One region of the Streptomyces diversicolor genome, then DNA from elsewhere that is predicted to be linked to it. Evidence: riboswitches for the same ligand, from Rfam matches in the RefSeq annotation. Region 1 holds a riboswitch; each other region holds the start of a gene.
The links. Region 1 has a riboswitch for S-adenosylmethionine ahead of AC27LF_RS17045 (aminotransferase class V-fold PLP-dependent enzyme). Riboswitches for the same ligand answer to the same signal wherever they lie in the genome.
Positions count from the first base shown of each region.

Region 2: another riboswitch for S-adenosylmethionine. It lies ahead of AC27LF_RS01285 (amino acid ABC transporter permease); the one in region 1 lies ahead of AC27LF_RS17045 (aminotransferase class V-fold PLP-dependent enzyme).
Region 3: another riboswitch for S-adenosylmethionine. It lies ahead of AC27LF_RS36760 (ABC transporter substrate-binding protein); the one in region 1 lies ahead of AC27LF_RS17045 (aminotransferase class V-fold PLP-dependent enzyme).

Region 1 covers NZ_BAAJXA010000012.1:245,481-249,573, reverse strand. The annotation lists gene qcrB (cytochrome bc1 complex cytochrome b subunit) at 1-375, shown strand, start outside; gene trpD (anthranilate phosphoribosyltransferase) at 504-1,568, shown strand; SAM riboswitch class IV at 1,657-1,773, shown strand; gene AC27LF_RS17045 (aminotransferase class V-fold PLP-dependent enzyme) at 1,967-3,328, shown strand; gene AC27LF_RS17040 (Lrp/AsnC family transcriptional regulator) at 3,775-4,056, opposite strand; gene AC27LF_RS17035 (rhomboid family intramembrane serine protease) at 4,053-4,093, opposite strand, start outside.
Region 2 covers NZ_BAAJXA010000001.1:313,736-317,828, forward strand. The annotation lists gene AC27LF_RS01275 (putative leader peptide) at 1-90, shown strand, start outside; gene AC27LF_RS01280 (glutathione S-transferase C-terminal domain-containing protein) at 185-1,075, shown strand; SAM riboswitch class IV at 1,153-1,262, shown strand; gene AC27LF_RS01285 (amino acid ABC transporter permease) at 1,653-2,633, shown strand; gene AC27LF_RS01290 (amino acid ABC transporter ATP-binding protein) at 2,630-3,418, shown strand; gene AC27LF_RS01295 (ABC transporter substrate-binding protein) at 3,612-4,093, shown strand, end outside.
Region 3 covers NZ_BAAJXA010000044.1:21,219-25,311, forward strand. The annotation lists gene AC27LF_RS36760 (ABC transporter substrate-binding protein) at 1-1,471, opposite strand, end outside; SAM riboswitch class IV at 1,888-2,001, opposite strand; gene AC27LF_RS36765 (TIM-barrel domain-containing protein) at 2,697-4,093, shown strand, end outside.

The DNA of each region.
Region 1 (4,093 bases):
ATCTTCTTCTTCGCCGGACCGGTCATCGCGTTCATCGCCACCAAGCGGATCTGCCTCGGCCTGCAGCGCCGGGACCGCGAGAAGGTGCTGCACGGCCGCGAGACCGGCATCATCAAGCGCCTGCCGCACGGTGAGTTCATCGAGGTCCACGAGCCGCTCAGCCAGGAGCAGCTGCACACCCTCACGGCCCACCACCAGTACGAGCCGGCCCAGGTCGGTCCGACGGTCGACGAGAACGGTGTCGAGCGGAAGGTGAAGGGGTCCGAGAAGCTGCGCGCCAAGCTCAGCGACGCCTACTACGGCGAGGACGCCCAGATCCCGAAGCCCACCGTCGAGGAGTACAAGGAGATCACGAGCGGCCACGGCCACCACTGATCGCTGCGCACGCCACGCCACGCGCGAGGGGCCCCGTCCGGTGTTCGGACGGGGCCCCTCGCGCATCCGCCGGATGGATAGGGTGGAGCCGATCTGTCCTTGACGACGACCGACGACCGGAGCGGCTGATGAGCGCTGTGACCCCCGCTGGAGGCGACACCGCGGCGGGCCGTTCCTGGCCCGACCTGCTGAGCGCGCTGCTCGGCGGCCAGGACCTGAGCGCCGGTGACACGGCCTGGGCCATGGACCGCATCATGTCCGGAGAGGCCGCGGACGCCCAGGTCGCCGGCTTCCTGGTGGCGCTGCGGGCCAAGGGCGAGACGGTCGAGGAGATCACCGGCCTGGTCGAGGCGATGTACCGGCACGCCAAGCCGCTGCACATCCCCGGTCCGGCCGTCGACATCGTCGGTACGGGCGGCGACCGGGCCAAGACGGTCAACATCTCCACGATGTCCGCCATCGTGCTCGCCGGGACCGGTGCGAAGGTCGTCAAGCACGGCAACCGGGCCTCCTCCTCGGCGAGCGGATCCTCCGATGTGCTGGAACAGCTCGGCATCAACCTGGATCTGACGCCGGAACGGGTGGCGCGGGTGGTCGAGGAGGCCGGAATCACCTTCTGCTTCGCGGCCACCTTCCATCCCTCGATGCGGTTCGTCGGCGCCGTCCGCCGGGACCTCGGGATTCCCACCTCGTTCAACCTCCTCGGACCGCTCACCAACCCGGCCCGGGTCACCGCCTCCGCGATCGGCTGCTTCGACACCCGGATGGCCGGGCTCATCGCCGGGGTGCTGGCCGAACGCGGCTCCTCCGCGCTGGTCTTCCGCGGGGACGACGGCCTGGACGAGCTGACGACCACCGCCACCTCCCGGGTCTGGGTGGTGCGCGACGGCAAGGTCACCGAGGATGTCTTCGACCCGCGCGAGGTCGGCCTCGACCTGGTCCCCGTGTCGGCGCTGCGCGGCGCCGACCCCGCCTACAACGCCGGGGTGGCCCGGCGGCTGCTGGACGGCGAGACGGGCCCGGTGCGGGACGCGGTGCTGCTGAACTCGGCGGCGGCCCTGGTCGCCCTGGAGCCGGGGAGCGGGCCGCTGGCCGAGCAGATCCGGGACGGCATGGCGAAGGCCGCCGAGTCGATCGACTCCGGCGCGGCCCGCCGAGCGCTCGCACGCTGGGCCGCCGCAAGCCACGCCTGAGGCCCCGTACGGCGATGTGACGCAGGGCGCGGTCCACGATCCGGACCGCGCCTTGCGCATCGATGATCGTGTGGCAGGATATCCGGCAGGTCATGAGCGACAGTCATTCGGCCCCGGCCGACTGTCCGGCAACCCTCCGTCCGTGGCGGGGTGCCCCGGGTGAAGACCAGGCCGTAGGCAGCGAGGTCTGCGGCAAGCGCGGACCCCTCGCACTCTGCTGAGTGACAAGCCCAGGGGTCCTGGTCGTCGAGGGAGCCTCTCGTGAGCAAGCGAATGCGATAGGGCCGCAGAGCCCCGCCTCCGCATACCCCTTTTTCCCTCCCCACGCCGAGCCCTGCCCGATGCCGCAGATGTGCCCTCGCGTGGTGAATTCCGCCTGCTTTCACGGGAGTTGTGCCATGTCCGTCTCCACCGCTGCCTCCGACCAGTCCGTCCGTGCCCCGCTGCCCGTCCTCGGCCGTGATGTCACCGTGCCGCTCGTCACCGGCGGCGAGGTCACCTACGCCGCGCTCGACTACGCGGCCAGCGCCCCCGCCCTCCAGCGCGTCTGGGACGACGTGGCCGCCTACGCCCCCTACTACGGCAGCGTGCACCGCGGCGCCGGCTACCTCTCGCAGCTGTCCACCGACCTGTTCGAGAACGCCCGCGCGACCGTCGCCGAGTTCCTGGACTGCCGCGCCGACGACCAGTTGATCTTCACCCGCTCCACCACCGACTCGCTCAACCTGCTGGCGGCCGTGCTCCCGGCCGGCTGTCAGGTCTTCGTCTTCGAGACCGAGCACCACGCCTCGCTGCTGCCCTGGAAGGACGCCGAGGTCAGCTATCTCGACGCGCCGCGCACCCCCGCGCAGGCCGTCGCGACCCTTGAGAAGGCGCTGGCCGGCCGCGACGGGCACGGTCCGGCCCTGGTCTGCGTCACCGGCGCCTCCAACGTCACCGGGGAGCTCTGGCCGGTGCGCGAGCTGGCCGCCGCCGCGCATGCGCACGGCGCCCGGATCGTCCTCGACGCCGCCCAGCTCGCCCCGCACCACCCGGTGTCGGTGCGGGACCTCGACGTCGACTGGGTCGCCTTCTCCGGGCACAAGCTGTACGCGCCGTTCGGGTCCGGCGTGCTCGCCGGACGCGCCGACTGGCTGCGCACGGCCGAGCCGTACCTCGCGGGCGGCGGGGCGAGCCGTACGGTCACCCGCCGGGCGGACGGCGGCGTGGCCGTGGAGTGGCACGAGACGGCTGCCCGCCATGAGGCAGGCTCACCGAACGTGATCGGCGCCTACGCCGTCGCCTCGGCCTGCAAGGCCCTCACGGAGGCCGGCTTCGACACCCTGGTCGCCCGCGAACGGCACCTGATCGAGAAGGTCCGTGCGGGCCTGGCCGAGGTCCCCGAGGTGCGCGTCCTCTCCCTCTTCGGCGAGGACGCCCCCCGGGTGGGCGTGCTCTCCTTCGTGGTCGAGGGCTGGAACAGCTCCCACTTCGCGGCGGCGCTCTCCGCCGAGTACGGCATCGGCGTCCGCGACGGGCTCTTCTGCGCCCACCCCCTCGTCCGCACCCTCCTGGGCGGCGACCCGCAGTCCCAGGGCGAGTGCGGCGCCCCGGAGGCCGCCCCCGGCGAGAAGTCCCTCAACGCGATCCGCGTCAGCTTCGGCGCGGGCACCCCCGACGAACACGTCGACCGCTTCGTGACCGCCGTGAAGCAACTGGTCCGGAACGGCGCGCAGTGGCACTACCACACCGAAAACGGCCGCTGCGTCCCCACCCCCTGACCCCACCCCCAACACGCCACCCCACGGCAACAGCCCCCCACAGGGGGGCGCGGGGAACGGCGCGCTCAACCACGACGTGGCCGCGGTCGAGGGTCGGCAGTAGCCCCCGCAGGGGGGCGCGGGGAACTGCGCGCTCAGCCACGACGGCGCCGCGGTCGAGGGTCGGCGATTGCCCCCGCAGGGGGGCGAGCCCAGCCACGATGTGCCCGCAGCCAAGGACCGGCAGGCGCCCCCGCAGGGGGGCGCGGGGAACGGCGCGCTCAACCACGACGTGGCCGCGGTCGAGGGTCGGCAGTAGCCCCCGCAGGGGGCGCGGGGAACGGCGCGCTCAGCCACGACGTGGCCGCGGCCGAGGACCGTCAGCCGCCCCCGGAGGGGGGAGCGCGCTCAACCACGACGGCGCCGCAGCCGAGCGACGGCATATCGCGGCATGACCAGCGGAGCGCTCAGTTGTCCAGCCCGATAGCGAACGCCGCCTCCAGATCATGCTGGGAGTACGTCCGGAAGGCCACATGCGTGTCCGTGGCCTCCACCCCCCGAATCTTGCTGATACGCCCGGGAATGACCTCGGCCAGCTCCTCGTGCCGCCCGACCCGGACCATGGCGATCAGATCGTAGGTACCGGTCACGGAGAAGACCTCGCTGACATTGTCCAGCGCAGCGATCTGCTCGGCGATCTCGGGAATCCGGTCCACGCTGGTCTTGATGAGCACGATCGCGGTGATCACGGCTGGTTTTCTCCCTCGGGAGCCGGAGCTGGGGCGG
Region 2 (4,093 bases), on a different contig from region 1:
GGCCGCCGAGCGCCGTCGCTGCCCCTGCTGACCTCCCGCCGGCACATCGACCTGCTGCGGGTCTGCAGCGCGATCAGCCTCCCGGGCTGACCGTCCGCGCTCCCGGCCGACCGGGGCCCCTCGCACCCACCGACCGACGACGCTTTGGCCGCGCACACCCGCGCGCCCGCACCCGGGGAGACGCATGTCCACGTCCAGCACGCCGCTCGCCGCCCTCCCGTCCGCCCAGCGGCCCGCCCGCTTCCGGGGCAGGATCGGCCGGGACGCGCGCAGCGGCCACTACGCCGTGCCCCGCCGCTACCGGCTCCACCTCACGACCGCCTGTCCCGACGGCCTGCGGATAGCCGTCGGCCACAGCCTCCTCGCCCTCGACGACATCTGTCCGGTCACCTTCCTCGACGCCGTCCCCGACTGTCCCGGCGGCGGCCACTCGGCGCTGCGCCCGCTGTACGAGGCGAGCGCGCACCGCTACCCCGGACCGGCGCTCGCGCCGGTGCTCAGCGACGACTGGTCGGGCCGGATCGTCAGCACCCACGCCCCCGACATCCTGCGCGACCTCGACCGCTGCTTCGGCGACGGACGCGACCGGCTCTACCCCTGCGGCACCGAGGCCGGGATCGAGGAGATCGAGCGGCTGTGCGCGCAGGGCATCGAGGAGGCGGCGCAGCGGGCGGGCCGGGCCGGCGCGGACGCGGCCGAGCGGGCCGCGGCGCTCGACGTCCTGCTCGGCACCCTGGCCGCACTGGAACGGCGGCTCACCGGACGGGAGTTCCTGGTCGGCGGCAAACTCACCGCCGCCGACATCGAGGTGTGGGTCGCGCTGGTGCAACTCGACACCGTGCACCGCCATCACCTCGACGCCGCCGCCGTGCACCGCGTGGCCGCTCATCCGGCGCTGTGGGCGCACGCCCGGCGCCTGGCGGCCCGGCCCGCCTTCGGCGCGCACCTCGACCTGGACGGCATCGCCCGCCGTCATCACGCCCGCTGCGCCGGTCTGGAGGCGGCCGGCTCCGCCGTGCAGATCCTGGACTGGGCGCGGCATGCGGCCGGCGCCCCAAGGCCCCGGCGCGGCTGAGCGGGCCGGGGGCCGGTCCATTCAGCGGACGGGCGTTGACATACGTCGGCCCACCTGCCTTACTTACCGCTCAGCACGGTCATGAGTGTCAGCGACAAGCCCTGGCTCGCTGGCCGGCAACCCTCGCGCCGCGGTGGGGTGCCCCAGGTGACGACCGGACCGGATGACGCTTCGGTAAGCGCGAGGGCCCCGCGGGGGCCGGAAATGCGAGTGACGCGAGTGACGGACCTGTACGCAGCCGACGGGACGGCCGACGGCCGCACCCGAAGCCGCGTACATCCGTACGCGGGTCTGCTCGTCGCCGACCGCGCGGTCGACCTGCTCCGCGTGAACAGCGCACTGTGTACCGCTTCGGGCCCTGCCCGTCGCCGCGGCTGACGCCGCCTCAGGCCCCCGCGTTCCCGACGCACACCGACCGAGCGGTGTGCCGCTGCCCGCCCCTCCCCGGTCCCCGTGCCCCTCCCGTGTTGCCGCGCCGCACCCTGGCCCGCCGGCTCGACGCCGCCGGCCCAGCGCCGCCGCGGCCGACGGGTCGCGCCGCCGGCCCGGGGGTGCCCCGACCCCGCCGGAGCCCGCCATGTCCGAATCCCCGGGCGGCGCCGTGTACCTCACCGCGCCGCCACCAGCCGACACCCCGTCAAAAACCCTGTCCGCTCAGCGAGTCGTGCCGCTGCGCCGGCCCGGCCGATGGATCGCCACGGCCGTCGTGCTGGTGGTCGTGGCACAGATCGCGCACGGGCTGGCCACGAACCCCTTCTACCAGTGGGACCGCTTCCGCTACTGGTTCCTGCGCCCCACCATCCTCGACGGACTGCTCGTCACCCTCGAAGTGACCGCGCTCAGCGCCGTGCTGGGCCTGCTCGGCGGCATCCTGCTGGCCCTCGGCCGGCTCTCCGGGAGCCCCGTGCTGCGCGCCGTCAGCTGGACGTACACCTGGCTGTTCCGGTCCGTGCCGCTCATCGTCGTACTGATCTTCCTCTACAACTTCTCGGCCCTGTACCGGACGGTGAGCCTCGGCGTACCCTTCGGTCCCGCGTTCGTCACCTTCGACGAGTCGCGACTGGCCACCGACATGGTGGTCGCCGTGGTCGGGCTCGGCCTCAACGAGGCGGCGTACGCCTCGGAGGTGGTCCGCGGCGGCATCCTCTCCGTCGACCAGGGCCAGCACGAGGCCGCCGCCGCGCTCGGCCTGCCGCGGCGCTACCAGTTCACCCGGATCGTGTTCCCGCAGGCCCTCAGGTCCATCACCCCGAACTACGTCAACCAGCTCATCGGCCTGATCAAGGCCACGTCCCTGGTGTTCTACGTGTCGCTGCTCGACCTGTTCGGCTCGGTGCAGACCATGGGCAGCACCTATCCCGGTGACATCGTGCCGCTGCTGCTGGTCGCCACCGTCTGGTACCTGATCCTCACCAGTGTCGTGTCCGTCGTCCAGTTCTACGTCGAGCGGTACTTCGCCCGGGGCGCCACCCGCACCCTGCCGCCGACGCCCTGGCAGCGGGCCCGCTTGGGCCTCGGCGCACTGCGCGCCCGACTGCGCCGGGAGGCCGCCGTATGACCGCGGGCCCGCCCGCCCAGCAGGCACCCGTCGCCCTGGAGGTGCACAACGTGCACAAGTGGTACGGCGCCCACCGCGTCCTCGACGGCATCGACCTGACCGTGCGCCCCGGCGAGGTCACCGTCGTCATCGGCCCGTCCGGGTCAGGCAAGTCCACGCTGCTGCGGGTGATCAACCACCTGGAGCGGCCCGAGATCGGACACGTCAGCGTCGGCGGCGAACCGATCGGGGTCAGACGCAGCGGCAAGCGGCTGAAGGAACTGAGCGAGCGGGCCATCCTGGCCCAGCGCAGCCGGATCGGTTTCGTCTTCCAGAACTTCAACCTGTTCCCGCACCTGACCGCGCTCGACAACGTGGCCGCCGCCCCCGTGGCCACCGGGCGGCTCACCCGGCCCGCGGCCCAGGAACTCGCCCGTGACCTGCTCACCCGGGTCGGACTCGGCGACCGGACGGGCGCCTATCCGCGCCAGCTGTCCGGCGGCCAGCAGCAGCGCGTCGCGATCGCCCGCGCCCTCGCGCTGCGCCCCGGCATCATCCTGTTCGACGAGCCGACCTCGGCGCTCGACCCGGAACTCGTCGGCGAGGTGCTGTCCGTCATCAAGGACCTCGCGACCAGCGGCACCACGCTCGTCATCGTCACCCACGAGATCGGATTCGCCCGCGAGGTCGCCGACCGGATCGTCTTCATCGACGGCGGACGGATCGTCGAACAGGGCACGCCCGCCGCGGTGCTCGACCACCCACGGCACGAGCGGACCAGGGACTTCCTGAGCAAGGTCCTGTGACCACCGGCCCGTTCCCCGCACCCTCCCGCACTCCCGCGCTCCCGCTCTCTCGCAGCCACTCACACCCAGCTCACACCCAGCAAACCCCGCACCCGCTCACACCCAGCTCGCACCCAGCGACCCCGCACCCGCTCACACCCAGCTCGCACCCACCGACCCCGCACCCGCTCACACCCAGCGACGAAGGACAACCATGCCCAGCCAGCTCTCCGGACGCCGTCTGATCCGCGGCATCGCCACGGCCGCCGCCGCGGCCACCCTCGCCACCGGCCTCACCGCCTGCGGGGGCGACAGCGACGCCGCCACCACCACCGACACCGCGGGCACGGTCACGGTGGGCCGGGTGTCCAACGGCGCCGCCACACAGACCCGACTCAAGGTCTCGGAGGTGAAGTCGATCAGCGCCGAACTGCCCGAGTCCGTCCGCGGCAGCGGCACCCTGAAGATCGTCGTCGGCGCCCTGCCCGACGGCTTCCCGCCGCTCGCCTACGTCGGCTCCGACCAGAAGACCCTCACCGGCGCCGAACCCGACCTCGCCCGCCTGGTCGCCGCCGTGCTCGGGCTCGAACCGGACATATCCAACGCCACCTGGGAGAACATGTTCGTCGGCATCGACAGCGGCCGGGCCGACATCGGCTTCTCCAACATCACCGACACCGAGGAACGCAAGAAGAA
Region 3 (4,093 bases), on a different contig from region 1:
CCACCACCGGCGCGTAGTACGCGTTGCGCACGAGGAGTCTCTGCGCCTCGGCCACCAGGTGGCCGCGCTGCGCGGGGTCCGTGGTCGCGGCCTGTTCGGACAGCGCCGTGTCCAGTGAACTGGGCGGCAGATGGTAGACGTTGACCAGATGGGTGGAGAAGGAGTTGCGCAGGATGTCCGGGTCGGAACGGGTGACGTTCCCCCACACCACGTCGAAGTCACCCGACTGGAGCGTCGTGGTGAACTGGCTGACCTGGAGCTGTTTGAGCACCACGTCGATCCCGACGGCCTTCAGCTGCTGCTGGACCAGTTCCAGCGCGGGCTGGTTGGTGGCCGCGTTGGGGAACCAGGTGATGGTCAGGCTCAGCTTCCTGCCGTCCTTGGTGCGGACACCGTCCCGGCCGGTGTGCCAACCGGCCGCGTCCAGCAGGGACTTCGCCTTGTTGGCGTCGAAGGCGAGGTCCGCGGCGAGATTCGTGTAGTCGGGCGTGGTGTGCGAAAGAACGCTGGTCGCAGGCCGGGTACCGGTCGGGAACACCGTGTCGGCGATCTGCCGCCGGTCGACGGCGGACTGGATCGCACGGCGCACCTTCGCGTCCTTCAGGACGGGCCGCGCGTTGTTGAGCCCCAGCCCGAACACCACGCCGGGGTTGGCCCGGCGCTGGAGGGCGACCTGGCCGCTCTTGAGCGCGGCCTCGTCGGCCTTTCCTACGCTGCTGACCGCGTCCACCTGCCCGGACTGGAGGCTGCCGGCCCTGACCCCCGCCTCCGGCACGACCTTGAACACCAGCTTGTCCAGGTACGCCTCGCCCTTCTTGGACCACAGCGAGGAGCCCCAGGCGTACCCGGTGCGCCGGGCCAGGGTGATCGACTGGTTCTGCACATACTGCTTCAGCACGAACGGCCCGGACCCGATCACGCCGTCGCTGCACTTCTGCTGGGGTGTCTTGTCGACGCTCGCCGACGACTCGATGCCCAGCGAGTGGGTCGACGTCGCCTGGAGGAACTGGGCGTTGGGTTCCTTGAACGTCACCTTGACGGTGAGCGGGTCGACCACGGTGGTGCTCCTGACGCCGCTGAGATAGCCTTGGGCGAGGGTTCCCAGGGCGCCGAGCTTCGGCACCGCGTCGAAGTTGTCCTTGACCACCTGCGCGGTCAGCTTGGACCCGTCGCTGAAGGTGACATTCGGCCGCAGACGGAAGGTGAACGCCGTCGCGTCGGCGTTGATGTCCCAGCTCTTCGCCAGCCACGGCACGATCTTGCCGGTCCTCGGGTCCTGGTCGGTCAGGGAGTCCACGACCTGGCGCACCGAGTAGATGGTGTCGTTGCTGCCGACCTGCTGCGGATCCACGCAGCCGGCGTCGGAACCCACCGCGAAGGTCAGGGTGCCGCCGGACCTCGCCCGGCCGCTTCCGCCGCCGGATGCGCCGCCGCTCGAACCACAGGCGGTCAGCAGGACACTGGCGGTCACAAGGGCGGCCAGGGGAGCCCGTCGGGAGAGTCTGAATTCCGGAAATGCTGTCACGGAGGGGGTCTCCTACTCGTGTCACCAGGCACGGGGTGCCGTGCGAGGCACGGCCGCGCAGGGGCGTGCGGCCCCGGCCGGATCGGCTCCGGCGGCGGGGGAGCGCCGTACAGACAGGGATCAGGGGGACGACACCGGAAGCCGGCGGCGAGGGGAAGGCACGGGACAGCCGGGGCCGGCGGCGGACGTCAGCCGGCGGCGGGCGGGCGCGTCAGGACCGACACAGGCAGCTGGTCGAGCGCTTCAGATCGATGTGGCGTCGGCGTGCGAGCCGGGAGAACGCCGTGGCGTCGGCGAAGGAGGCAACCGCGTCACCACTGTGCCGCATACCGGTCCTCCCCGTCTCCCGCCCCGCTCCGGGGGCCACGCGCTTGCGGGAATCGTCGGTGATTCCGCCGGGCTTTCACCTGGAGCACCCCACCGCGCGGGAGGGTTGCCGGTCAGCGAGCCAGGGCTTGACGCTGACACTCAATGCCGTTCGCGATGCTACGGAGCGCTCTCGTCGTACGTCAATGCCGTAACCCGACGTCCTGTTCGACGCTCCGCGTGCAAGGCGGCCGTCTCATGTACCGGGACGCGTGGTGGACGCTTCTGCGACCGTGTGCTGTGATCCGGCCATGGAGAGCGCAGGTCAGGCACGCACCCCGCGGCTCGACCCGTTCCGGGCGGGCCGCCGCGCCGATCAGTTCGACCAGACCTGCCGCTGACCGCTCGCCGCCCGTCAGCCCGTTCTCCCCGTTCTTCGCGCGCGCTGCGCCGCGCCCTCGGGGTTCACCGGCGCCGTCGCGAGGCGAGGAGAGTGAGTCGGCACCTCGGCCGCCCACCAGCTGTGACACCGTGCGTCCCCGACTGCCGCTGCCGCGCCGGGTGTTGTGCGGCGGCGAGACGGCTGCCGGGGGACGCGTCGGGCGACGCGCCTCGTGACGGGCCCGGTGATGCGGCAGGGGCGTGCGGCACCCTTATGGACACGGCCTCCAGGATGTACCCTCACGCCACCCACCCGATTTCCAACGTTGAAAGGATCGGGGCGAGTTGGGACCGGCCCGGCAGGGACAGGCCATCCGGCCGACAGAAGGACGGAGTTGCCATGACAGTCGCATCGAAGAGGCGACGGCTCAGATCGGCGCGGCGGCGCATGGGCACGGCCGCCGCCCTGGCCGTCGCCGCCGCCATGACGCTGATGGGCGCCGGCCCCGCGTCGGCCGGCGGCCCGCAGGGCACGAGCATCCCCACCGTCAACTCCGGGGACGCCCGCTTCGAGATCCTTTCGCCGACGCTGATCCGCACCGAGTACGCGGGCGACGGCGAGTTCACCGACGCCGCGACGTTCAACGCGATCGGCCGCGACGGCTTCGCGCCGGCCGCCTACACCGCCACCACCTCCGGCGGCTGGCTGACCATCAGGACCAGCGCGCTGACCCTGCGCTACCAGGTCGGCTCCGGGCCGTTCGACGCGAAGAACCTCTCGGTGCGCCTGACGGCCGGCGGCACCCCGGTGACCGCCGCCCCCTGGCAGCGGCTGACCTGTACGGTCGGCGCGCTGTGCGAGGCGGAGAGCCTTCGGCTCGACGGGGTGTCCGTGGCCGCGGACCACACCGGCCACACCGGCACCGGATTCGCCGCCGGATTCCAGGGCACCGGAAGCTCCGCGTCCGCTGACATCGATGTCAAAGAGGCCGGCGCCTACCAGTTCGCCCTGCGCTACGCCAACTCCGCGGGCGGGGACGGCCAGACCCGCACCCGCACACTGACCCTGTCGGTGGACGGCGGCGCGCAGCAGACGATGACCCTGCCGACCACGGCGAACTGGGACACCTGGAGCCGGGCCACCGCGGATCTCGCGCTCACCGCGGGCCACCACACGATCGCCCTGACCCGGACCGCCGCGGACAGCGGGAACGTCAACATCGACAGCGTCGCCCTGGTGCGCCCCGGCGACGCGTACCCGCCCGTCTCCCGCACCGCGATCCCCGACTGCCCGCTCGGCACGAGCTGCGAGGCGGAGGCCGGACGGACCGGTGGCACCGCGGTACGCGCCACCGACCACACGGGATACGCGGGCAACGGCTTCGTCGCCGAACTGAACAAGGGGTCGAGCCTGACGACCCATCTGGTCGGCGTTCCGGTCGACGGCACGTACACCCTGCGGGTGCGCTACGCCAACGGCACCGGCGGCGACGGCCTCCACCAGACCCGCACCGCCTCCGTCACCGCGGGCGGCGCCACCGGGACCCTGACGCTGCCCGCGACGAACGACTGGAACACCTGGCAGACCGCCTCCGTACCCGTCGCCCTGAAAGCAGGCGAGGACGACGTCACCCTCGGCTGCCCGGACACGGCGAGCTGCCACATCAACCTGGACACCGTCTCCGTGGCCGCGACGAACGAGCCCGCGCCCGCCCCGCACATCGCGCTCGGCGGCTACCGCCGGGGCCTGGACGGCGTGACCGGCAGCGGCAACGCCCCGCCGACCACCCCCGGCCTGCTCAACAAGGACGGCTGGTACCTGCTGGACGACACCCCGTCGGCGCTCTACGACACCGCGTCGCGGAAGGCAACACCGCGGCC